3 regions of the Endozoicomonas sp. genome follow, and region 3 is predicted to be linked to each of the others. Evidence: predicted binding sites of a transcription regulator. Region 3 holds the regulator's gene; each other region holds the start of a gene.
What was found. The regulator FNR, encoded in region 3, switches genes on or off when oxygen is low (the NO sensors DNR and NnrR bind a similar motif). The targets are predictions, from matches to a motif close to TTGATNTANATCAA.
Positions count from the first base shown of each region.

Region 1: a site for FNR is predicted at 1,494-1,507, ahead of ACOCLE_RS07065 (FeoA family protein). Genes of this name have one in related genera too.
Region 2: a site for FNR is predicted at 2,244-2,257, ahead of ACOCLE_RS18245 (bacteriohemerythrin). Genes of this name have one in related genera too.

Region 1 is NZ_OZ239981.1:1,631,740-1,636,844, forward strand. It holds gene ACOCLE_RS07060 (glyceraldehyde-3-phosphate dehydrogenase) at 1-1,351, shown strand, start outside; gene ACOCLE_RS07065 (FeoA family protein) at 1,747-1,980, shown strand; gene feoB (Fe(2+) transporter permease subunit FeoB) at 1,977-4,310, shown strand; gene ACOCLE_RS07075 (FeoC-like transcriptional regulator) at 4,392-4,649, shown strand; gene ACOCLE_RS07080 (hypothetical protein) at 4,656-5,105, opposite strand, start outside.
Region 2 is NZ_OZ239981.1:4,049,676-4,054,780, forward strand. It holds gene hflC (protease modulator HflC) at 1-10, opposite strand, end outside; gene hflK (FtsH protease activity modulator HflK) at 7-1,173, opposite strand; gene ACOCLE_RS18245 (bacteriohemerythrin) at 1,581-2,072, opposite strand; gene hflX (ribosome rescue GTPase HflX) at 2,279-3,571, opposite strand; gene hfq (RNA chaperone Hfq) at 3,725-3,970, opposite strand; gene miaA (tRNA (adenosine(37)-N6)-dimethylallyltransferase MiaA) at 4,310-5,105, opposite strand, start outside.
Region 3 is NZ_OZ239981.1:559,837-575,923, forward strand. It holds gene ACOCLE_RS02475 (glucosaminidase domain-containing protein) at 1-502, shown strand, start outside; gene ACOCLE_RS02480 (DUF547 domain-containing protein) at 562-1,425, shown strand; gene ACOCLE_RS02485 (DUF547 domain-containing protein) at 1,541-2,353, shown strand; gene ACOCLE_RS02490 (inositol polyphosphate kinase family protein) at 2,430-4,940, shown strand; one part of gene ACOCLE_RS02495 (IS1 family transposase) at 5,071-5,531, opposite strand; one part of gene ACOCLE_RS02495 (IS1 family transposase) at 5,531-5,774, opposite strand; gene ttcA (tRNA 2-thiocytidine(32) synthetase TtcA) at 5,874-6,788, opposite strand; gene ACOCLE_RS02505 (hypothetical protein) at 6,703-7,005, shown strand; gene ACOCLE_RS02510 (TraR/DksA family transcriptional regulator) at 7,140-7,469, shown strand; gene ACOCLE_RS02515 (hypothetical protein) at 7,573-8,112, opposite strand; gene ACOCLE_RS02520 (adenine phosphoribosyltransferase) at 8,264-8,821, opposite strand; gene fnr (fumarate/nitrate reduction transcriptional regulator Fnr) at 8,901-9,623, opposite strand; gene hemN (oxygen-independent coproporphyrinogen III oxidase) at 10,329-11,726, opposite strand; gene ACOCLE_RS02535 (redoxin domain-containing protein) at 12,174-12,713, shown strand; gene ACOCLE_RS02540 (sulfite exporter TauE/SafE family protein) at 12,773-13,474, opposite strand; gene ccoS (cbb3-type cytochrome oxidase assembly protein CcoS) at 13,561-13,752, opposite strand; gene ACOCLE_RS02550 (heavy metal translocating P-type ATPase) at 13,755-16,087, opposite strand, start outside.

The DNA.
Region 1 (5,105 bases), 1.1 Mb from region 3:
AAATCACAATGTTGTCACGTCTGTGTTTGGGCGTCCCGTCATTAACCGCTCCGTTATTAATCTCCTAAAAGCTCACAAGTTTGTTCGCCAGATTGAGGATAATGGTCTTTCTGTTCGTGAGACTTTCCCTGTACTGGAAGTTCTAGCAGACCTGGATCTGGGCCCATCCCGTATTGATATTGGAAAGCTGGCGGTTGGCTACCGTACCGAAGGTGAGGGCCGGTCACTGGAAGAGTATGTAACCGAGAAAGTAGCGTCAGTGACCAATGGTCATAAACAGACTCTGGGTCCAGGTCAGGATGTCGTATTGTATGGCTTTGGACGGATTGGCCGGTTGATGGCCAGAATTCTCATTGAACGTGCGGGCAGTGGGTCTGGCCTTAATTTGAGAGCCATTGTTGTCAGGCCTGGTGGTGCAGACAATGATCTTCAGAAACGCGCTAGCCTATTGCGCCGTGACTCTGTCCATGGTTCTTTCCAGGGCACAATTTCTGTCGATGAAGAGAATAAAGTCATCTATGCCAATGGTGTAGCCATTCAGGTTATTTATTCGAGCTCCCCGGACTCTATCGATTACACGCAGTATGGCATTAACAATGCGGTGGTTGTCGATAATACCGGGAAATGGCGTGATAAAGAGGGGCTGGGCCTTCATTTGCAGTCAAAGGGTGTATCCAGAGTCCTGCTGACAGCACCCGGTAAAGGGGATATCAAGAACATTGTTTATGGTGTAAATCATAAAGACATTGAACCAGCGGATCAGATCCTTTCTGCTGCCTCCTGTACTACTAATGCCATCACCCCAGTTTTGAAGGCAATCAATGATGAGTATGGTGTAGAGCATGGTCATGTTGAGACTGTTCACTCTTACACCAATGATCAGAATTTGATAGACAATTACCACAAAGGTGAGCGTCGTGGACGCAGTGCTGCCCTGAATATGGTGATTACCGAAACTGGAGCAGCTAAAGCAGTCGCCAAGGCTTTGCCTGAACTTGAGGGTAAGTTGACGGGTAATGCTATTCGGGTTCCAACCCCTAATGTGTCACTGGCCATCCTTAATCTTTCCCTTGGTAAAGCGACAACAGTTGAAGAGCTTAATAGCTTTATCAGGGAAACGTCACTGTATTCAAAACTTCAGAAGCAGGTGGACTACGTAACATCCGTTGAAGCGGTTTCCAGTGATTTTGTGGGTAGCCGTCGTGCTGGAGTTGTGGATGGTCAAGCCACTATCGTTGATGGAAAGCGTTGTGTGCTTTATGTCTGGTATGACAATGAGTTTGGTTACAGTTGTCAGGTAAACCGGATACTTCAGTTTATGTCCGGTGCTATGTACCCATCCGTTCCGTAAAGTACACTCGTCGACAGACGTTGATCTCTTCACAAAGCGACTGATTGGTTGTTCTGCCAGTCAGTCGGTCTACACTGCATATCTTTTCAGCTCTTATCAATCTGATACTGGTTTACATTGGTATACGTATGACTGACATGAATTGACATTGGTCAATAATGGGAGTAGTTATCAGCGTCCTAAATTGTAACCATTCTCATTTGCGTATATATTCATATCAGTTGAAAATTTGCCAGGCACCAACCATTTCATACTAAAAACCCTACAAAAAAATAGGCTTTACCCCTGGCATGTGATTTGAGTTCAAATTTTTTCGTCGTAGTTTGAGGGTCATTACCTGCTGTGTAGAGAAAGGACTTTCAAAATCGACTTATGATGCCTGTGGAGAGAAGTACATGAAGGTGACATTGGGTGAGCTGAAAACCGGCGAGTGCGGCCGGGTAACGGCTTTTCTGGATGCTGGCAGTGCCTATCGGCGAAAATTGCTGGCAATGGGGCTGACCCCCGGAACCCAGTTCACGGTTTGTCGTGTTGCTCCCCTGGGGGATCCAATCCAGTTAGAAGTTAGAGGCTTCCAACTGTCTATTCGAAAGGATGAAGCTGCAGTTGTTGAGGTTGCCAGAGTATGAATAAGCATGTTGTTGCAATCGTAGGGAACCCTAACTGTGGTAAGACAACGCTGTTTAACGCGTTAACAGGTGCCCGGCAGCGGGTTGGTAACTGGCCTGGTGTAACGGTCGAAAAACGCAGTGGTTTTTATACTTTCGAAGAAAACTCCATAGAAGTCGTTGATCTGCCTGGAACCTACTGTCTTGATGTTGTTGACAGCGACGTCTCTCTCGATGAAAAAGTTGCCCGTGATTATATCCTGAAACGTGAAGCGGACTTGATCATCAATATTCTTGATGCATCAAACATAGAGAGAAACTTATATCTGACAACCCAATTGTTGGATATGGGGGCACCAGTGATTGTTGTTCTCAATATGATGGACGTTGCCAGAGAAAAGGGCATGGACATTGATATTGATAAGCTTTCTGAGGAACTCGGCTGCCCAGTGCTGCCGCTGGTTGCCAGTAAGACAAGCAACATCAAAGTCTTTTTAAAGGACATTAATGATTTTCTGAATAATGGTATTTCAGTGGCCCCACCATTGAACCTTGGTGAACAACTGGAAAAGGCCATTAGTGTTATTGAGTCGACCCTTGAAGAATCAGCTGCTCTGGATAGCTCACTTTCCCAGCGCTGGTATGCACTGAAGTTACTGGAAGGTGACAGTATTCCTCTTCCAGACCTGACCTGGCAAGTGGTCAATGTGGCTACCCAGCAGCGCCATATCATTGAAGCAGCCCTTGAGGAAGACCTGGATATTATTCTGGCCAGCCGACGTTACGATGTGGTTGGTCACATTATGGAGTCAGTGATTCGTGAGAGAGGGGTTGCCAGTCATCGGCTGACCGAATCCATTGACCGTGTCGTACTGAATCGGGTGCTGGGGTTCCCCATATTCCTCGGTGTCATGTATCTGATGTTCATGTTCACCATTAACTTCGGCAGTGCCTTTATCGACTTTTTCGATATCTTTACCGGGACTCTGCTGGTGGACGGACTGGGTCACTGGCTGAATTCTGTTGGAACCCCCGCCTGGGCAGTGACGTTACTGGCTGATGGTGTGGGTGGTGGTATCCAGACCGTGTCGACATTTATCCCGGTCATTGCTTTCCTGTTCCTGTTCCTTTCCATACTGGAAGATTCGGGGTACATGGCCAGAGCTGCTTTTGTTATTGACCGGCTAATGCGTTTTCTCGGTCTTCCTGGCAAAGCATTTGTTCCCATGCTGGTCGGCTTTGGCTGCAACGTTCCAGCAATCATGGCTGCTAGAACACTGGATAATGAAAAGGACCGGCTGTTGACAATCTCCATGGCTCCCTTCATGTCCTGTGGTGCCCGATTACCCGTGTACGCGCTGTTTGCTGCTGCCTTTTTCCCTGAGTCAGGCCAGAATGTGGTCTTCATCCTGTATCTGGTGGGTATTCTTGCTGCGATATTTACCGGACTGATTCTAAAGCAGAGCGTTCTCGGTGGTGATAGCTCACCCTTTATTATGGAGTTACCTAACTACCATTTGCCATCAGTCACCCAGGTTCTTCTGCGCACCTGGGATCGTTTGAAGTCCTTTATTATTCGTGCCGGTAAGGCCATTGTGATGGTTGTGGTCGTCTTGAATACCCTGAACGCGATCGGTACGGATGGTTCATTTGGTCACCAGAACACCCAGAACTCGATGCTTAGTAAAATTGGTCAAAGCATTACACCTGTTTTTGCTCCAATGGGCATGACGGAAGAAAACTGGCCTGCAGCGGTAGGCCTGTTTACTGGTATCCTGGCCAAAGAGGCTGTGGTGGGTACTCTGGATTCAATGTATGGAGCTATTGCTGCTTCTGAAAACCCCGCACCGGAAGGTGAGGCCTCTTTTGATCTGATGGCGGGTATCAAAGAAGCGGTAGCGACTATCCCTGCAAACCTGAGTGGTTTGAGCAGTACGTTGACAGATCCTCTGGGTGTTCAGGTGGGGGATCTGACAGACCTTGATGCGGTAGCAGAAGAACAGGAAGTCACCGTTGGAACATTCTCTGTCATGGCTGATTTATTCCCAAGTAATGCGGCTGTCATTGCCTATCTACTGATGATTCTACTCTATACCCCCTGTGTAGCAGCTCTGGGTGCTATTTATCGTGAAACCAGCCTGGGTTGGACAATGTTCATTGCTGGCTGGACCTTCTTCCTGGGTTATGCCGTTGCGACGATCTATTACCAGCTTTCACTGGCTGCCGCTCAACCTGCGGAAGCTTTGCTTTGGGTGGTATCCCTGTCCCTGATCATGTTCATCATTGTTACGTTGATGAAACGCATGGGGGCAACCGTGCTGCAAGGGCGGATGGATGTCAGTACACAATGACATCGTAGTCATAGCGAGTGGCCAAAAGCACTGTTCGTTCTTTTGGCCATCCATTGAAACTTGAAGTGACAGGAGCTGACCATGCTGATCAAAATTCGTGATTACTTGAAACAGCAGAAAGTCTGCTCTCTGGCTGATCTCAGTGTGAAATTCAATACGACACCTGAGGCCATGAGAGGAATGCTCTCTCACTGGTTAAGGAAAGGTCAGTTGAGCTGCGAGCAGCCAGGCTGCTTTGTGGCCTGTAAGAAAGGCTGTGTTTCCTGTGACCCTGCTGAGTTGGAGATCTATCGCTGGCAGGGTAAGGTACAACAAATACCGGTTTTTAATCTTGCCTGAGAAGTTTCAGAGAATCTGATACAGGTAAACCGGGGTCTTATAAAGATCGTCAGCCTTAATAACTTTAATCGGTTTTCTGCCTGACAGGCGGAATGTGTGGGTAAGAACCCAACAGCCTTTGGGTAGTTGAGGAATAATTTCCGTTTCAATGCGCTTCATGGCATCAGGAAATAAATAACACATAATAAGTTGTGCATTACAAAAATCGGCATCAAAAAAGTCTTTTCTCTTTACATCAATTCCATAAACGGCCCGAGTGAAGATAGCAGGCACTGGGGAACGCTCCCAGTACTCTATCTTTTTGTCAGGGTATTTTTCTCTTAATATTGGAACCAGGTGTCCCCAGCCACAGCCAAGCTCCATAATGTCACCGGAGAGGTTACTGGGAAGGATGTCTATGATGGCCATCCTGACCTTTCGAGAGGTAGGAGTAGGGCCAATGCCAAGTCGAATGGT
Region 2 (5,105 bases), 2.6 Mb from region 3:
TCTGACTCATCGACTTACCCTCCCTCCACTGACTCGCGAGCTATTGACGCGCTTATTCAATTCTTCTGTCACCCGGGTGGTAATCTCGTTTAATTCCTGTGCTGACAGCTGTCTGGAAGGCATATTGCTGCTGCCATGAGACTGTGTCAGTTTATCCAGCGGCAGATACATCATGTTATTGCCACCTTCAACATCCACCAGGACCTTGTTGGACTTACTGAACACTTCTTCAATGGTTTCAATGTACAGACGCTCACGGGTGACGTCCGGAGCCCGCTTATATTCGCCCATCAGCTTCACGAAACGATCCGCTTCACCCTCTGCCTTAGCGACAACCTCATCACGGTAACCGTTGGCATTCTCGATGATACGTTGAGCCTGACCACGGGCTTCAGGAACGATCTTGTTGGCATACACCTGAGCCTTGTTCTTAGCTCTTTCTTCGTCCTCACGGGCGCGGATAACGTCATCAAACGCTGCCTGCACTTCTTTTGGAGGATGAGCACTCTCAATGTTGACCTTGGCAACATTCAGGCCGGTACCGTAGCTGTCCAGATAGGCCTGAAGGCGATCGCGCACTTCAATACCCATCACTTCACGGCCTTCAGTCAACACCTGATACATCTCGGAACCACCAACAACATGGCGCAGAGCACTTTGTGTCGCTTCTTCCAGACTCACCAGAGGCTTGGCAACGTTGAGCACATAGTCTTTGATGTCTTCAATGTTGTACTGAACCGACATGGCCACTTCGACGATATTCTCGTCTTCAGTCAGCATTTGCTGCAGAAGGTTGTACGTCCGAAGTTCAGTAACCCGCTCCTGAAACTTGGTTTCAATAGGAGGAAAGTACATATGCAGACCAGGGCCAACAGTCTCTGCATACTCACCAAACCGAAGAATGACGGCCTGCTCCTTTTCATCAACGGTATAGACCGCATTCCAGATATAAGCAGCAACAGCCAGAATAAGGATGCCAATAAACATTCCGGAAGAAGAGCCTGCCTGGGCACCACCCCCGGAACCGCCTTTACGACCTCCCCCAAACATGGAATTCAGTTTTTCCTGAAATTTGCGAAAAGCATCATCCAGGTCCGGTGGTCCTTGCTTATCGCCTTTGTTACCACCGCCCCATGGATCCTGGTTATTTCCACCCGGCTCGTTCCAGGCCATATATGTCTCCGTAGAGTCAGCATCAAATTGAATTTTGGTTTGAGCATCCCTGTTACTGGGGACGACATGCTATTAAATCAATTGCCGGTCCATCAGAGGATGTGCATACCATAGTCACCTTCAGACCTTGAGAGCCTGCCAGGTATGACATGACGTCGCAGGATAAATTTCCAGAGCAGCCATCAACTTTCACTCCACCACAGGGGAGTAAAAAATGCAACGTATCCTTGCTGTCCGGGATCCTGTCACACCTTTACGGGCACTCGATATGACGTGCACCGTAAAGATAGTTCCTGAGCCAGATTGTAGAGTTTGGATAGCGAATAGCGCAAGCCGAATTGGTAAAGACCGCAACGGATTTTCTTTACAAACACCGAATTAGAGCTGTTTCGCCCAAATTTCATCCATCATTCGTGATGAAATATTCGGTCCAGCCAGGAACGCTTTTTATAATTTGCAGCTACACCTTTTGAAAGCATAAAGGGAACATATTCCCGATCCTCTTCCATAATGTGCTTGGTCAGCCAGACTCTTAAAAAATGAAGCAGTTCAAAGCTGACCTGCTGCCCCTGCCCCACCTTCTCATGCAGGCCATTCACCTGATCAATCAGTTGAGTGTGATGTTTTTTATGCTCTTCATAATCCGGGTATCCGAGTACCCGCATCAATGACTCTTCTACCGTAAAATGAATCCGGGTGTATTCTACCAAACGCCCCAGAATTTCATGAGCAACTTCTGATCCATGCCTTTCATGAATAGCACGGTGCAGCTCATTGAGCAGATCCACCAGAACCCGATGCTGGGCATCAATCTCTTCTATACCCACACAGAGTTTATCCGACCAGGGGAATAACTCTTCTGAATTATTATCCAATACCGCACTTTCAGCATTCAGCATCACTGCAATCCATTTTGTAAGTGAGTTTTCCCTGCTGTCAGAAAACTTACCAATATCCAGTTATTGCTGTTTACCTGGGCCCAACAAATGAGGAACCCAATATTTTTTACTGGTAAACAGTCAGCAGAAACAACAGAAAGGTAATATTGAAGAGAAAGGGATCTGCACGTATTGATCTGGATCAATACGTACAAACCGCATCGTTATTAGAGCGTGGAATGAAAACAACTGTCGCCAAGGCCTTCCTGCTTGGAAATGCGTTCAAAATCGGGTTTTGGCAAACGAATATCCAGAACGATATCACCACTCTCAGAGTAGGCTTCTGACTGAATAGCCCCCAGCTTGTAGAGACGGGCTCGAATACGCCCCTGGGCTGGCTTCAGGGTTAACTGTCCCTGCAGCATATCATCCGAAAGCAACTCTTTGATGGCTTCCTGAAGAAGGTCAACACCATCACCGGTAACCGCCGATACCCAGACCCGAACAGGCCGCCCTTCATCATTTCGCTGAATTTTCGGTTCTACACCCTGCAAAAGGTCAATCTTGTTATAGACCTCCAGTTGCGGCACTTCATCGGCATTGATCTCTTTTAATACCGAATGAACCTGATCCATGTTTTCCAGACGTTCTGGATCATGACTGTCAATCACATGCAGTAGAAGATCAGCCTGGCGGGTTTCTTCAAGTGTTGCTCGAAATGCCTCAACCAGTTTATGAGGAAGATGACGGATGAAGCCTACAGTATCTGCAAGTACTACTGGTCCAATATCCGGTAAATCAATTCTGCGCAGTGTTGGGTCAAGGGTGGCAAACAATTGGTCAGCTGCGTAAACCACAGATTCCGTCACGCGGTTAAAAAGTGTCGACTTACCGGCATTTGTATATCCAACCAGTGAAACCTGAGGAACTTCTGCTCTCTGCCTGGAACGTCGCCCCTGCTCACGCTGCTTACGTACCTTTTCCAGACGACGGCTTATGCTTTTGATACGCGCTCTGAGAAGACGACGGTCAGTTTCCAGCTGGGTTTCACCCGGTCCTCTGAGGCCAATACCACCCTTCTGCCGCTCAAGGTGGGTCCAGCCACGAACCAGTCGTGTACTCATGTGTTGCAACTGAGCCAGCTCAACCTGCAGCTTACCTTCAAAGGTTCTGGCACGCTGGGCAAATATATCCAGAATCAGTCCAGTACGATCAATAACCCTGCACTGCAACTCTTTTTCAAGGTTACGTTCCTGGCTTGGTGAGAGGGCATGATTAAACAGCACAACATCGACATCGTGCAGTACAACCAGCTGACGGATTTCTTCAACTTTGCCGGGACCGACAAAGAAACGGGGATTGGGATGTTTGCAGCCTGCGGTAATAAATGCGGCAGACTCAACGCCAGCGGAGCGCACCAGCTCCATGAATTCCTGGGGGTCTTCCCGCTCACGATCATCGTTCAATTCCAGATGAACGAGAACTGCGGCTTCACCACCCTCATGGCGGTCAAAAAACAAATAGATCTCCTAAAAAGCCACGAACCGCGCGCATAACAGCTGGGAACCAGCTCAGAGAAACCTGAAAATAAGACAGCGCCACATGGCTCATTATTAAAATAAACAGGAAACACCTAAAGGCGCCTATGCGCCCTCAAGATGCATCATGCAAGATTACTCATGCTCAGGCTGATCAGTACCCTGCATTGGCAGACGAACTGGACGGCTTGGGACAACAGTAGAAACAGCGTGCTTGTAGACCATCTGACTCACTGTGTTCTTAAGAAGAATAACGAACTGATCGAAAGACTCAATCTGCCCCTGAAGCTTAATACCATTAACCAGGTAGATAGAAACTGGCACGCGTTCTTTACGCAGCACATTCAGGTAAGGGTCTTGTAGAGAATGCCCTTTTGACATTTCTGTACTCCTTTTAATTCTCGGGTTTTTGAATAGCCATGTTTCACTTTGGGGAGGACTATCCGCTAGACCGGCTGTGCCAGTACTCGTTGTTCAATATATGTACAGCCTACGAAATGCCGGCTCACATTAAGCTAACCCCACACCGCACTCAATAAGTAATACTAGCTACTCCCGCCAGTCCTGCAGGAACAATTACAGGTTCTAAAGTACTACTTTGTATAGCAATAGGCATGAACAGTCATCTGTTAATTACCGTCACTTAGGAGAAAGTGACATCATTGCTATCAAGTGCCTCAAGGTTCAGCACTCTGCCCCATGGCTTTAAATACGTCCGTTCTATTTAAGGGCATTCCCCAAGACTTTCAAGGCATCACCCAGCAGGTTATTGGAAAACGTGTCAAGCCAATGAATATCAGGCCAGCTTCTCAGCCAGGTTAGCTGCCTTTTCGCCAGTTGCCGGGTTGCAATAATACCTCTTTCGACCATCTCATCGTAGCTTAGTTCCCCATCCAAGTAGGACCAGGCCTGACGATAACCAACAGATCGAACAGATGGCATGGAAACATCAAGATCTCCACGCTGATAAAGGCTTCTCGCTTCTTCCAGAAAGCCATTCTCAAGCATCATTCTGAAACGCATCGCGATACGGTCATGGAGCACGGAACGATCTTTCGGAGCCAGCGCCAGGCTGATAACACCATAAGGCAAACATTGCTCTTCCTGCTCCCTGTGCCATTGGGAAAGCGGTTTCCCTGTCAGCTCATAAACTTCCAGAGCCCTCTGCAATCGCTGGGTATCCGATGGTTTGATTCTCAGCGCAGCTTCTGGGTCCACTTCCGAGAGTTGCTGATGAAGAAATGCCCAACCGTGCACCTGTGCACTTTCCAGCAACCGTTGACGAACCTCGGCATCTGCAGAGGGCATGGTCGCCATACCATCCCTGAGCACCTTAAAGTACATCATCGTCCCTCCAACCAGCAGAGGTATTCTCCCGCGGGCAGTGATATCTGCCATCAACGCCAGAGCATCCTGGCGAAAGTCAGCAGCAGAATACGATTCTGCTGGATCAAGAATATCAATCAGGTGATGAGGTGCCTCTTTCAGGACTTCAGGCTCAGGCTTGGCAGTGCCA
Region 3 (16,087 bases):
GACATGGCTGACGGATATGGCCAGAAAGTATCGTATACGTGATGTGGCAACCTTTGATGAAGCCTTTTTCCAGAAGCTCTTGACCCGTGTAGATACAATTCCTGCTTCTCTCGCCCTGGCTCAGTCGGCTAATGAAACGGCCTGGGGGACTTCAAGATTTGCCAGACAAGGTAATAACTTCTTTGGGCAGTGGTGCTTCAGCTCAGGGTGCGGAATTGTACCCGGGTCTCGTCCAGAGGGTGAAATCTATGAGGTCCAGAAGTTTGAGGATGTGGCTGCTTCAGTCAGTGCTTACATGCATAATTTGAATACTAATCATCAATATCGGGTGCTGAGAGAGCTGAGAGAGCAGAAAAGGGAGAGTCAGGCGCCTGTTACCGGAGCGGATCTTGCGCATGGTCTTCAGGCCTACTCTATCCGGGGTGATGAGTATGTTAAAGAACTGCTTTCCATGATCAATAGCAATAAGTTATTGCAGTACGATTTAGGTGATCAGGGATAAGAGGCGATTAAAATAGTAGCCCTATTTGATTGACCCATTGCCAGGGAGAAGGAATTCCCGTGACCGTATTGAGTACCAATTCTATTTCATTTCGTTATCGCTTTGTCAGCATCATGGACAATGCAATAGCATTTATTCTGTATACACTCTTGCTTCTCTGTTCTGAGGTCATATTAGCTGCACCTGCCAGCAAATACTGGGGGTACTGGGATAGAAGTGTTCCTGAGTCAACAGCTGTTATAAATCATGAGGCATGGCAAGAGTTTCTGGATGAATATCTGGTGGTTCGCCCTAATGGAAGCCACTTTCGATACGGTGCTGTTGGCCATGAGGATCGTAATAAACTCGATGAATACCTCGTTGAAATGTCCTCTCTTGATCCAAGGTCCTACTCTAAGGAGGAGCAAAAGGCATATTGGATCAACTTTTATAACGCCCTGACCGTGGACCTGGTACTTGAGCACTATCCGGTAAAATCCATTACCAAGATTGGTCCCTGGTATCGTTTTGGCCCCTGGGATAATGATATAACCCAGGTAGCAGGACAAAAGCTGACACTCAATGATATCGAGCATAGAATTTTAAGGCCTTTATGGGAGGATAACCGAATTCATTATGCTGTGAATTGTGCAAGCCTTGGATGCCCGGATCTTTCTCCTACAATATTCACGGCTGCTAATACTGAGCAACAGCTGGATGACCTTGCCAGGCGCTTTATTAAACAGGAAAAAGGTGTGAGCTGGATTGACGGAAAGTTAACCCTTTCCCGCATATATGAGTGGTATGAAAAGGATTTTGTTGATCAGGAAGGGGTGGTGTTGCATATGCGACAATTTGCTTCTCCGGCTACGGCCAGAAGGCTTAAAAAGTACACAGGAGTAATCCAGTATCAGTACAACTGGGGGTTGAACGAGTTGAAGTAGTTATCTTTATTGCCGATTCTCTTATTTGATATTTTTTATAAGGTTTGTGGTGACGTTTCCCAAATGAATTTCAATTGATGGCTGTACAGTAACACTAATTAAGAGGTTGCCATGTATGGCTAGATACCTTGTTTCGGCTTTGCTATTTGTGTTCAGTCTTGCTGTACATGCTGTACCCTCCCCAGATCGCTGGTCATATTGGGATAAAGTGGACAAGAATAATAAGGCCGTTGTTGACCATTCTACATGGCAGAAATTTCTTGACCGCTATGTAAAGCTCTCTGAATCAACTGGAATGTATATGGTTGAGTATGGACGAGTCAAAAAAGTGGATAAAGAAGAGCTTAATGCTTATCTCGAAAGCCTGTCGAAACAAGATCCCAGAAAGCTCAATCGTAGAGAACAGCTGTCCTATTGGATTAATCTGTATAACGCGTTAACTGTTGACCTGATTCTTGATTACTACCCGGTGAAGTCCATTACCAAGCTGGGAAAAGGATGGTTCCGCATGGGGCCGTGGAAAGATGAGCTTATAGAAATTGCAGGACAGAATATTTCCCTGCATGATATTGAACACCGGATTATCCGACCCATCTGGAATAACCCCCGGATTCACTATGCATTAAACTGCGCCAGCATAGGGTGCCCTGATTTATTACCCGATGCGTATCAAGGGAGAAAGATTGACAATCAGCTGGAAGCGGCTGCCAGGCGGTTTATTAATCAGAAAAAAGGTGTTGCTTTTGTGAGTGGCCGTCTTGTGCTTTCCAGTATTTTTGATTGGTATGAGGATGATTTTATTGATGAAGACGGTGTATTGAAAGAGGTAAAGTCATTTGCTGTTGGTGATTTAAAGCGTCAATTAGAAAATTACAATGGGCGAATCAGCTACCGCTACAATTGGAAGCTGAATGAATACAGGCCCTGATTTTAAGGCTTTAAATTCATATTGAATTAGGGTGTATAAATAAAGTACTGGATATTTTCATACTTATGGAGTGAGTATGGTTCGCTCAGTCAATAATGGAAGTTCTGGATCGATTAATGACCCTGCGCGATCAAGCCAGGAATCAGGTAATAACTCAGATGAAAAGTTGGTAAATAGTGAGCAGGCTGAAGATAAATCCTGGAGCTTCAGGCGACTAAAAAAACTTGGTCAGTCTTTTAAGAAATTACTTCCTTCAGGGGGACAATCTGATTTTCAAGCACACGAGGGCTCAACAAAGATAGGTGGATCGACTACGGGCAAGCAAGTAGTTAATGTTAGTAAAAAAACAAGAAGCTTTGTAAAAAAAACAAGTGATGAACGATTGACGGACAGGAGAAAATTAAATCAGCCATTTTTGACAGAGCCCCCTGAAACGATAGTCGAGTCAAAAATGGAGTCAGAAAGCGTGATGTCTGATCTGATGACTTCTGATTCAGAGGGGCTTGAGAACTTTACTGATGAATCTGATTTCAGAGTCAGGGCTTATTCATTCCGAATGGATGATAAGCAGGGTAAAGGTAAAAGTGGTCAAGTAATAAAAGTACGAGATAAAGCAACCAACCAGTTTTATGCCGCGAAGTTTATGTCTGATAAAGATGCCTCTATGGTGAGAGAGATAAATACTATGGCTCACCTGAGTCAATCGGGTAGTCCAAGACTAATACAGCTAGTTGGTACTGTACAAAAGGATGGTAAGGATTTTGTGGTAATGGAGCTTGGAGGAGAGTCCCTCAAATCTAGGCTGGAAAGAAATGATGGGCTTGTGGAAGGGGTAAAGCCTAAAATAATCAGCCAGTTGATTGAAGGAGCATCTGTTATTGCTGATCATGGATATATTCATCGTGATCTCAAACCAGATAATTTGCTTATTGATGAAGATGGTAATTTAAAAATTTGTGATTTTGGTGTTTCTCAACCTATTGCTGAACATGAAATAATGGCTGTCCCTATAACTTACATGCCACCTGACTATATGGATGGTTGTCGCTACTTTGAAAAAGTAGACCCATGGAGTATTGGTTGCAGTATCTCAAAGCTGGTTACTGGGCAGGACTTGATACCCTTATTTGTTCAGTGGGCCTCTTACCCTCCAGAAGAAAAACTCCCACAAATAGTGTCAGCCCTTAAGCTGCAATCTGGCCACAGTGCTGATTATATGAAAGAAGCATTCGATGAGATTATTGGTTTAGATGCTGATGGTGAGATAGAGCCAGAGCAGCTGGAGAAAAGTCTTTTACATTGGCGAAATAACGTTATTGTTCATCTGGTGGATAGAGCAGCTGCTGAAATAGGAAAAGAGTTAGGAGCTGATGCAGAAGACCTGTTCAGAGGGCTAATGGATATGGATCCTAGGAAGCGATTGACTGTTGGAGCCGCAAATAATCACCGTTTTGTTCAAACTGCCAGAGAAAAGGAGGCTCTGATTCATTCAGTAGGAATTCAACACCATGTATCAGAACAGGGCGATTTGGACGGTTATTTAGAGCCTGTTAGCCATTTAGTCTCCACAGAAGGGTATTTAGAGCCTATAAGTAACGAGCATCTATCTTTTGAAGAGACTTTGTCTATTAGCTCTGAAAGTCACTCAGAAAACCCTGTTGAGATGTTACCTGTCGGTTCAGAAAGTGATTCTTCATCAATTGGATCATCAAGGTTGTCTCTGTTGGTCTCAGATGAGGGCTATGAAACTCAGAGTGTTGATGGCAGTGACAGTGACAGTGTTTTTTCCCTGGACTCAGGAGTATTAAATGACGGTCAGGGTCAGGAGGTGGTTGGTGCTGCAGGTCATGCCGATACTTTTATAATGGTTGGCGATGGATATATTGGTAAATTGACCAGTAAAAATGAGGTGGATGTTTATCATAGACGTAAAGAGTTAAATTTGGACTCTATAATTCCCCAGGCTAAACATCCTGATGACTTAAGCGCATCTCATCGAGCTAAGTTAGCACCTTTAGAGGCGCGATCTACTCAATCTGATCAAATGGGGGTTATTGTTCCTGAAATGCTGGGGGCTGATATACCAGTAAGTCAGAAAATTGAAATGGATATCAAAATAGGCTTTAGAACGGCTTCCAAGGCTCAGCTTAAAAAAGATGATCATAGGTCTCCAACTCGAAAAGCTGCCCGTCATAAGCTAATGGATACTTTCTACGGTTCAAAGTCCCGCGGGTATAGAGTTGAAGGATTGAAAGTTCGAGGTAATAAGCCGAAGGCTAATAGATTTTTATTAACTCATGAGTCTAAGAAATATATTAAGTCAGTCATGAATAATGCAGGTACTAAGAATCGGGAAATGATTTTAAGCCAGCTAAGAGCAATCAGGGCAAACTTGGTAATTGCTCCCGTAACTTTTGTTGCGAATAGTGCACTTTTTTTAATTGATACCGAGAATCCAGAAAATACAGTGGTTAAGTTGATCGACTTAGCTCATCCAATATACAGAGGTGATACGGATTATAAGGTGATTAAGCAAGAGTCCATTGATGCAATTAATAGGTTGATTGACTTTATTATGGTGCAGTAGCTTATCACTATGTATAAAAAGCATAACTATTTATTTCTAAAAGAATTTTTAAGTAATTTTTCAGGGTTGTTTAATTTATAGGTCTTATTGCAGAGTTTTTCTATAGTTGTGGGAAGGGGAGGGTGATGTATCAAAACTGTTGATAGTGGTTTCGCGAGATAAATTCCCCGATAACCTTATCATGAATGTCTATTGATCTTGAGAAGCAAATAGTCCTTCTGGATAACCGTTTCAAGCAAGTTCTCAAGGTCAGATTCTGCCGCTCAATCCGCTGAGTAAAGTGCTTTCCAATGATATGTTTATCTTCTGGTAAACAGGATGTGTATGGCTGCCAGTCATCTGTGCAGTAAAAACTAACTTTGAAGCGGGCCAGACGCCCCAACAGCTTTTTGAGCGTCTCTGTGCTTCTGGAGCCGAACGCATGGGCAATGATCTTCTTGAAACGTGGCTCCCATGCATAAAACAGCCAGCGTTGCTGCTTCTTGCTACCAACAAATGACCACTGCTCATCCATTTCGAAAATAATCTTGACTTGGGCATTTTCGAAGGGGAGTTGTGTTACTGTTGGCGGGTCGAGTTTTTTAAATGAGCCAATACAGTCGTTGGACTGATCTCAAGGACACGTCCGATATCTCTGACCCCGGAGCCATTCATGGTCATCTTTATGATCTGCTCATGAGTACCAGGCAGATTGCCATTATAGCGATACTCAAGTTGGAAGCTCTTATTACAGTCCTTGCATCTATACCGCTGGTGACCCGTTTCAGCTTTCCCGTTCTTAACAACATTGATCGTTTGTTGACAATGGATACAGGCAACTTGAACTACAGCCATAGATGACTCAAAAAGTTAGGAATGTATCAGATCAACAGCTCTGACACATCACCAAGGGGAGTTATCGAGCTTTACTGCTCCCAATAACTCCTTAAATTTTCAGGGCTGGAAATTGATTATTTGGACTCCATTTTCTTCTTCGGAAATATTCATATTTCCAGAGAAAATGGTTTGATTGTCGGCATGCTCATAGTCCTTTCTCGCGCCACTGCGGTCAAGTTCCAGATTTTTGAAATCAAACAGTTCGGTATCCGCCATTTGTGAAGGCGCAATATTTTGCATTGCCGTAAAAATGGACTCAATACGGCTTGGGTGCTTTCTTTCCCATTCAGACAGCATGGCCTTGATGTTCTGTCGTTGCAGGTTTTCCTGGGAGCCGCATAGGTTACAGGGGATGATTGGGAACTCCAGTTGCTCTGAGAAGCGGGTTATGTCTTTTTCCCGGCAATATGCCAGAGGGCGAATCACGATGTTGCGACCGTCGTCAGAGCGCAGCTTCGGTGGCATGGCGGACAATCTTGAACCATAGAACATATTCAGGAACATGGTTTCTACGATGTCATCCTTGTGGTGTCCAAGGGCTATCTTTGTTGCACCAATATCTTCTGCAAAAGCATACAGGGTGCCCCTTCTCAGGCGTGAGCAAAGACCGCAGGTTGTTTTACCCTCAGGTACTTTTTCTTTGACGACGGAATAAGTGTCCCGGTTGATGATGTGATACGGTACGCCTAGCCCGTTAAGATAGTCAGGCAGGATATGCTCTGGAAAACCAGGCTGTTTCTGATCCAGGTTAACAGCAATAAGCTCAAAATGGATTGGAGCGCTTTTCTGAAGGCTCATGAGGATGTGCAGCATGGTGTAGCTGTCTTTACCGCCCGACAGGCAAACTATAACCCGGTCACCTTCTTCAATCATGTTGAAGTCTTCGATGGCTCTTCCGGTCAGACGTCTGAGTTTTTTCTGGAGTTTATTGAAACTGTATTTTTCAGAACCAGTCAGGTTGGTGGTTGTCATAGGGCCTGTGCTAGCTGTCAGTGTAAATCGGCTGATTATATCTGCCGGTTACCATTCAACCAAGTCAGTGTTTAACGGAAAGCCTGTAGTGGCAAAAGACCATTGGGCAGAAAAGATGTATTTTATTGATAGAGAATATTACGCTGACGGTATCAATGATCTACTATTTGAATTCAGGATTTCTGAAAATAATCAGTTCCCCGTAGGTTGTCATTAACGCTTTTTCCGTTTTTTACGAACTGGAATAAGGTTTTTCAGCGTTGTGTTATGGTAAAGAGTGACCTTTTTACAAAACCATTCTTTATAGAATAAAAGCAGGGTTCTCCAGTATTTTTGTGCAGGGGTAGCAAAATGACAGATCATGATAAATTGCAGAAATGGTTGCTGGCTCGCAGGGATGAGCTCAATACGCGTCTGGGTAAAATAAAAAAAGATGCTTCCCGTAAAAACAGTGCAGACTGGTCTGAGCAGGCTCAGGAGCGGGAGAATGATGAAGTTATTGATGCGCTTGGGAATGAAGCGGTAATTGAACTCGGTAAAATTAACCGGGCTCTTGATCGGATGACTGAAGGGGATTATGGATTTTGCTTATCATGTGGCAAAGAGATACCTGTTCAGCGCCTTGAGGTTATGCCTTATGCTGACCTTTGTGTTAAATGCGCAGAAGCCAGAGGGTTATAGTGTGTATAAGGGATCGCGAAGCATGCTAAGGGGCGGCTAGTCTTTATTTGTGTGCTTCGCGATCCAGTTAGTTGGGTTACCACCATCTGGCTGTAAAATAGTATCAGGCGGGTTTGGCTGCAGTCTGATTAAAGTATTTTGACTCCTCGGTGGAGCTGCCTGATTCAATAATCATCTTTTGATAACTTTCGCAGAAACTCTGGATGGTTCCCGGGTTTCTACTGTGGAATTGCTTTTGCCATAACTTGCCCATAGCGGTGATATCGCTCTGATCAATTTTCTCTATCTTTATGCCGGATCGATGATAGATAAGCCATGCGATGGCCGTGGCGTAAACCAGGTTGGTGGCAAGTTCATGATGGGGGTGGGAAAGAAACTCTCGCTGGCTGGCCAGTCCACGAACCTTGCTTGAGAGATCGGGGTTTGGGGCAAGAAACAGATCCCAGATCTTTCTGTGCATGCGTGGTGATATCTGATAGATACCAAGGGCTTGATGATTGGCAAGTTTCAGGTGAAAGCCGAGTCCAGACTCTCTTGCAGCGGTACCAAGGAGCAGGTTTTCAGCAGTTGGACTCCACATGCCCAGATGCTTGAGTGCTGGGCGAACAACATAGTGCCTCAGTTCCTTGGCACAGATTCCCATATGAAAAGTCCTTTTTTCTGGGGAAGTATCTTCCGGCTAAGGGCTTCTCTGCCTGCCTGCCGGACAGGATCATGGAGCCGACTCTGGAAGATAGGCGTCGGCTCTATGAGAGATATCGTATCATCCCTGAAATTCTGAACTGATGATGGCCTTATTCGCCTTCAAAATCACACAGGGTATAGGTTGGAATGCCTGCTGCGTTCAGCTTGTCAGCACCCTTGAGGTCGGGCAGATTAATGATGGCAGCGGCTTCCAGAGTGCTGGCTCCGGCTTTTCGGACCAGCTGATCAGCTGCCAGCAATGTGCCGCCTGTAGCGATAAGGTCATCCATCAACAGGATTTTTTCACCGGCATTCATGGTGTCTTCATGCATTTCCAGCACTGCTTTTCCATACTCAAGGTCATACTCTACGCTGATGGTTTTTCCAGGCAGTTTGCCTTTCTTACGGAACAGCACCAGTGGCTTGTTCAGAATATAGGCCAGTGTTGAGCCAAGCAGGAAGCCGCGGGCATCCAGAGCACCAATACGATCAAAAGTCTGGTTCTCATAACGCTTAACCATGACATCGACGGTCTTGCGCCATGCTTCCGGGTTTTCAAACAGCGTGGTGATATCCCTGAACAGGATACCTTCATGAGGCCAGTCCGGTATGGTTCTGATTTGGGATTGCAGATATTCCTGAACGGATAAGCTTTCGTTTGTATGCATGGGAGAGAGCATGCCGCTATCAGTCAATGGGATAAAAGGAAGAAGCCACCTCAAAGGGTAGCTTCTTTAGGGAATAAAGTCAGGCGCTGGTGGCAATCTGGTTCGGCTCCAGCGTTTTTCCGCCGGCCAGTGCGCAGAGCTCAACCGAGTTGCGAATTTCGATCTCCTTACCCACGGCTGAGATCAGACCATTCTTCTGGAAGCGGGTGAATACACGGCTCACCGTTTCTACAGCCAGTCCCAGGTAGTTCCCCATTTCGTTTCTCGACATGGAGAGTCGGAACGACTGGGAAGAAAAACCACGACGGCGGAAACGGCTGGCCAGGTTGATCAGAAACGTGGCAATACGCTCGTCTGCGTTTTTCTTGGAGAGCAGCATCATCATTTGCTGATCTTCACGGATACGCTTGCTCATCAGACGCATCAGATGCCGACGAAGTTCCGGAAACTGATCCGAAAGGGTTTCCAGTTGTTCAAAAGGAATCTCGCAGATCATGGTGGTTTCCATTGCCTGGGCAGAAACCGGATAGGTATCGGTGTCCATGCCACTCAGGCCAAGAATTTCGCTGGGCAGGTAAAATCCGGTGATTTGTTCCTCACCTTCATTGGTAGCCGTGTAGGTTTTGATAGCCCCTGAGCGAACAGCAAAGACACTGGTGAAGGGGTCGCCTTCCAGAAACAGGTGTTCGCCTTTTTTCAAAGGACGCCCACGCTTGATGATGTGATCCAGCTGATCAATATCCTTAATGCTTAGTGCCAGTGGCAGGCACAATGAGCTGAGGCTGCAGTCTCTGCAGGCCACATGGCTCGGCTGTCGGACGTTGGGCTTTGACGTCATTGAGAGGCCTCAAAGTCGTATTTGCGAAATTCGACACCATTTTATGGAAAGTGTTACCGGACTGTAAATCAGGTATATACGCAACTGGGCAGACCTAAAGTAGGGGTTTAGTGCTGCTTCAGCAGGGCGTCATAATCTGCGGATGTTCCGATGAGCTTTCATCTGCTGTGTCGTCTATCCAGCTCAGGGCTGACCCTGATAATAAGTAGCTAACCATATGAAACCATTTATTTCTGACTCCTTGTGCCGACACTCTGCGTCGTTACAACTCCGGTCACATAGCTACAGCTATGCTCCCTCCGTTGTGCCTCGCATAGTCCCTGCCCAAGTAGCCAGAAATATTCGATTCCATATGGTCAGCTACTTAGTACCGGTCATTGCTCCTGGTGGTTGTATGTCTTTATCCCTGGAAAATCAATCTGACGTTGTCTTGTGTCACAGGATTGAATTTTCGTTCATGGTATTTGACTGACCTGGCAGATTTTGCACTTATGTTTCAAGTAAATCAATGTGAGAGTGGTGACAAATAGTAGTCAGTTTCGGTTTTTTTCTGATAAGTGGTAGGCGAGTGGGGGGGGGGGCAACTCTTGCAGAATTGTTTCAGTGGTTGCTTTGTGTGGCTGGAAAAGGGTTCCGAAGTTTTGTGACAACTACGGAACCCTTTATGTATCAAATGACCTTGGAGTACAGAGGCTTTTCTTTCATCTCGGGTTGATTGAGGTAATGGTCAAACTGCATGCAGATGTTACGGATCAGCAGTTTTCCCTTGGGCAGTACTTCCAGTATGTCATCGCTACTCAGGCTGACAAGGCCGTCTGCCATCATCGGCTCAAGTCTGGCCAGCTCATCACGGAAGTAATCTCTGAATTGAATGCCAAACTGTTCTTCAATATCGCTGAACCTTAGTTTGAAGTGGCAGATCAGCTGGGTAATCACTGCCTGACGAACCTTGTCGTCATTCGTCATCTTCAGTCCGCGTACCATCGGCAGCTGTTTCTCATTGATCATGGAGTAGTACTGGGCTTCATCAGTACTGTTCTGAATGTAAGTGTCGCCTACCTGGCTGATGGAGGAAACGCCCATGCCAATCAGGTCGCAGTGGCTGTGGGTGGTATAACCCTGAAAATTTCTGTGCAGAGTGCCTTCTTCCTGGGCAATGGCCAGTTCATCATCTGGCAGGGCAAAGTGATCCATGCCGATGTAGATGTATCCCTGATCCAGCAGTTTTTCTGTGGCCTGCTGAAGAATCTCCAGCTTCATTTCAGGTGCCGGCAGATCCTGATCATTAATTCTGCGCTGTGGCTTAAAGCGGTGTGGCAAGTGCGCATAATTAAACAGTGATAACCGATCCGGGGTCATATCGATCACCCGCTCAATGGTTTCCATAAAGCTGTTCGTTGTCTGGAAGGGCAGGCCATAAATCAGGTCCATGTGTACGGATCGGAACGCCATTGCCCTGGAGGCATCAAGAACCGATTGAATCATACTTTCAGGTTGTACCCGATTGACGGCTTTCTGCACTATTGGGTTCAGGTCTTGAACGCCCATACTGATTCGGTTAAAGCCCAGATCTCTCAGCGTACTCATCATGGGCCAGTCGACTTCCCTTGGATCCAGCTCAATGGAGTAGTCTGCGGTATCGCTGTGGGTCAGCTGGAAGTGCTGGCTGATGTGTCCCATCAGGTCTGTAATCTGCTCCCTGCTCAAAAAGGTGGGTGTACCACCCCCAAAGTGCAGTTGCTCAACCCGTTGTTCATGGCTGTATAGCGCCGATTGCATCTCTATTTCACGGAACAGGTATTCCAGATAAATATTGGAACGGTCGCGGTGTTTGGTCACAATTTTATTGCAGGCGCAGTAATAACAGACATGCGAGCAGAACGGGATGTGGAAGTAGAGTGAAAGCGGCTTGATGCTGCTAGCACTGGTCTGGGCATTTTGATGATATTTCTGAATATCAAAGCTGCTATCAAACTGCACTGCTGTGGGATAGGAGGTGTAACGCGGGCCTGAGTGGTTGTAACGGTGAATCAGGTCTTTATCCCAAACTGGTGCACTATTCATCATTGCTCTCGAACGGTAATCTTCATGTCTTGTCAGTCGGTGTTTTCGCCTTCAGATCTGTCTTTCGGTGCCGGAAAGCTTAAGGCAAAACAGTCTGTATTACGTCATGATGCGTCAGGATAGTGTAGAAAGATTTTCAAGGCTGTTCTTTGATCGATGTCAATAGGTAAGAACCGAACTCAATATGCCTTATGGGTTCGTCTTTCCGTGTTGTTATTGGAGTAGTGTCGCAAATGGCGTGAAATTTAAGAGAGCGGAAATGATACCTGCTCTTTGGCTATAAATCGAGCAAATAATGCCTGGGTAGGATTCTTATTCTGAAGGGGGTCTGATTTGTATTTTTGATGAGCCATTATACAAACTATGTTTGCTGCCATCTTATGAACGATAGCGTTGAAATTGAACGAAACGATTGAATGATGTCTGGCAGCATAATCAGGAGGCAGTCTCATGCTCTATACCAACAAGCTTGCAGCGGATAGCCCGTTTCCGGCGATAAGTCTGCCGGATTTACAGGGGCAGCAACATGTCTTAGGCAAGACCAGGGAAGGTGCTTCATGGCAACTGGTCATCATCTACCGTGGTAAGCATTGCCCGCTGTGTACCAAATACCTGAATCAGCTTGAGGGATACAAAAGTCAGCTGGCGGATATTGGGGTTGATATTGTAGCTGCTTCCGGTGATAGTCGGGAGCAACTGCAGGAGCATGCGGAAAAGCTGAACGTTTCCTTTCCATTGACTTATGGGTTGACGGAAGGGCAAATGAAAGAGCTTGGGCTGTATATCTCTGTGCCCAGATCTGAGCAGGAAACGGATCATAATTTTGCTGAGCCCGGCCTGTTTGTCATTAATGAGAAAGGTACCGTTCAGGTTGTCGATATTGCCAACAACCCCTTTATTCGTCCTGATCTCGAAGCCCTGGTCAATGGGCTGTCCTGGATTCGTAACCCGGAAAATAATTATCCAATCCGTGGTACAGCGCCGTATTAATCCACCTCAATATATATCGTAGGCCCCTGTCTCAAATCAGGGGCTTTTCTTTTACCCCATCAGTGGTGCAGCACGGACATCAACCACTTCTGGTGTGCCCCCGGCATAGACCACAACCCAAAAAGGATGATCAACAAACCGGCGAGGTTGCGGGTGATACTGGCTTGAATGATGCCGCTGAGCTGTCTGGAGAAAGCCCCGAGCAGAAAAACTGAGGGTATGGTGCCGATACCGAATGAGGCCATTAACAGTGCACCCTGTACAGGTTGTCCTTGAGTAGCGCTCCAGGCCAGTGTGCTATATACCAGCCCACAGGGTAACCATCCCCAGAGCATGCCAACAGCCAGGGCATTGGGGAAATTATTGATAGGAAGCAAAGCTTGGGCTTTGGGCTGGATATGTTGCCAGAGCTTGTGCCCGATCTTTTCCAGGTGAGTCAAACCACGCCACCAACCGGTCAGGTATAGCCCCATGGCGATCAGCATTATGGCCGCAAAGTAGCGCAGCCCCATCTTTACTTCCGGACTGATGCCTCCCAGATACCAGCCGATGCTGGCCAGAAGGAAGCCGGCAATGCTGTAACTGGTAACCCGCCCAAGATGATAGGTCAGCATCAGCCAGAAGATCTGTGAGCGTGACCTTCCTTCTAGGGAAAGACTGAGCGCAGAGGTGATGCCACCGCACATTCCAATGCAGTGAGCACTGCCAAGTATCCCTAGAGTCAACGCGGAAAGTAGAGTGGGCACTTCATTGATGGTCATACATTACTGCCTTGTATTTCCCTTGTTATTGAAATGCAGCCGGATATTCCGTCTCGCAATGATATTAAGTAGCGTGGGTGAATGGATTACTTTGTTATTGAAGAGCCTGTTTTATCACTCTTTGATGGTTGAGGGCGTTGAGGCTCGTCAAAAAGAATGCTGTGCGCAGGCCCTTCAAGGTCGTCAAACTGGCCGTTGTCAACTGCCCAGAAGAACACTTTGATCGCTACAGCGATCAGGATCAGGGCCAGAGGTATAAGAATAATCAGGCTTTCCATGGTCAGGCAGCTCCTCTGGGTGCAAGGTGTGCATAAGCTTCTTCTGATGGGTCCAGCTCCTTGACCAGTTTGCCTGGGCGGTTTAGTCGCAGGGCATTGGCCACAACAATCAGTGAGCTGAGCGCCATGCCGGTAGCCGCCATCCATGGAGCAATCATTCCTGCTGCGGCTAGAGGCAGTGCGGCCAGATTGTAGCCAAGGGACCATGCCAGGTTTTGACGGATAATTTTCCGGGTTCTTGCAGTCAGGTTAAAGGCATCGGCCAACCGTTCAAGGTTTCCGGAAATCAACACTGCGTCAGCGCTGGTGCGAGCCAGGTCAGAGGCGTTGCCCATGGCCATGGAGATATCCGCACCGGCCAGAACGGGAACATCATTGATGCCATCACCTACCATTAAGACCTTATGGCCTTGGCTCTGCAGTTTCTGGATATAGTGCAATTTGTCATCCGGGCTGCTTTCGGACTTCCACTGCCGTATACCCAGAGATTCAGCCGTCGAAGCCACAACAGGCTCGGCATCGCCACTTAATAGTGTGATAGTTTTACCCATCTGGTGGAGTCGTTGGATTGTATTAGCAGCCTCAGGACGCAGGCTGTCGGTAACTCTGAACCAGCATAGCGGTTGCCAGGATTTCTGATCAGTACTTTCAGACATTAGCAGCCACTGCCCATCCTGCTCTGGTGTTGCGAGCTTGCCGGAGGTGAAGGCAAAATCTGGCCGCCCGATGCGATAAAGGTGACTGCGAATGGTTCCTTCTATCCCCTGACCAAGATGATTCTTAACATCATGAGCCTGCTCATCAAGCGAATCCACTTTGAAGAGGAAGGCTTTGGCAATAGGGTGCTCAGAGTGTGCCTCCAGTGCTGCAGCCCGCTGGAGCAATGCCTCTGTTGAGTGGTTGCAGTTATCGAGAGGAACGACCTGGCTCAGTGAGAGTTCACCTTTGGTTAAGGTGCCTGTTTTATCAAAGATCACATGGTCGATGGTTTTCAGCCCTTCCAGAACATGGCCACGGGTCACCAGCAGGCCAAGTCGGTGCAGGTAGCCAGTGGCAGCGGTCAGTGCTGCTGGAGTGGCCAGGGACAGGGCACAGGGACAGGTCACTACCAGAACCGACAGAGTAATCCAGAACGCATCTTCGGGAGCAATGCCAGACCAGCCCCAGTAGACGCCAATGGCGACCAGCAAAACACAGGCAACAAACCAGCCGGCCACCTTGTCGGCAATCTTGGCGATAGTGGGTTTATCCTGCTGCGCCCTTTGCAGCAGCTGGATAATGCCGGCTACCCGGGTCTCTTCGCCGACTTTGGTCACCTTAAGCTCAATAGGGTGATCCACATTGATACTGCTGCACAGAAGCGTATCGCCGGGCTGTTTTTCGATGGGCAGGTATTCTCCGGTCAACATGGCTTCATTAACGCTGGTGGAGCCACTGGTCAGGATGCCGTCTGCAGGAATGGCGTCACCGGGAAGAATTCTTACTCTGTCGTCTGGTTGCAGATCTGCAACCGGGACTCGTTCATACTGGCCATCCACTTCTTTCAGGCAGCTGGGGGGCAGCAGGTTGGTCAGCGCGCGAGCAGCCCTGGCGGTTGCATGGCGGGCGCGAAGCTCAAGGTAACGGCCAGTCAGCAGGAAGAAGGTGAACATGGAGACAGAGTCGTAATAGACTTCGCCACTGGAGCCTTCAGCGAAGAAATAAACGGAGAAGGTTGCCCACAGGCTGGCAAGGTAGGCACCGCCAATAGCAATTGATACCGGAACGTCCATACCAAGATGTCGTATTTTTATATCCCGCCAGGCCGCCTTGAAGAAAGGGGCTGCAGAGTACAAAACGACAGGGGTCGCGATTACGGCACTGAAGATTCGGATCAGGTCCCGGTAAATTTCCGGCATATCTTCACTGATCGCGCCTGAATAAAGGGCGATGGCATACATCATCACCTGCATGGCACCAATACCGGCAACAGCAAGGCGACGTATAAAGGTTCGGTTTTCTTTTTTCAGCAGGGCTTCCTGCTGGTCAGCACGCCATGGGAATGCCTTATAACCGATTCTGTGAACTTCCAGCAGAATCGAGCTTAAGGGGATCTCGCTGTTAGACCAGGTGATCTGTGCCTCATGGGTGCTGAGGTTTACATTGACCTGCTCAACCCCCTTCAGTGCTTCCAGATGGTTTTCCAGTAACCAGACACAGGCAGCACAGGTGATGCCATCAATCAGCAGGTTGGCAGTCAGGTGGTTGCTTTGATGCTCTTCTTGGTTGTTGGATGCCAGATCAGCAGCTCTGACAAAATCCTTTTGCACCTGTTCACGGTCATAGATCTGCAGCT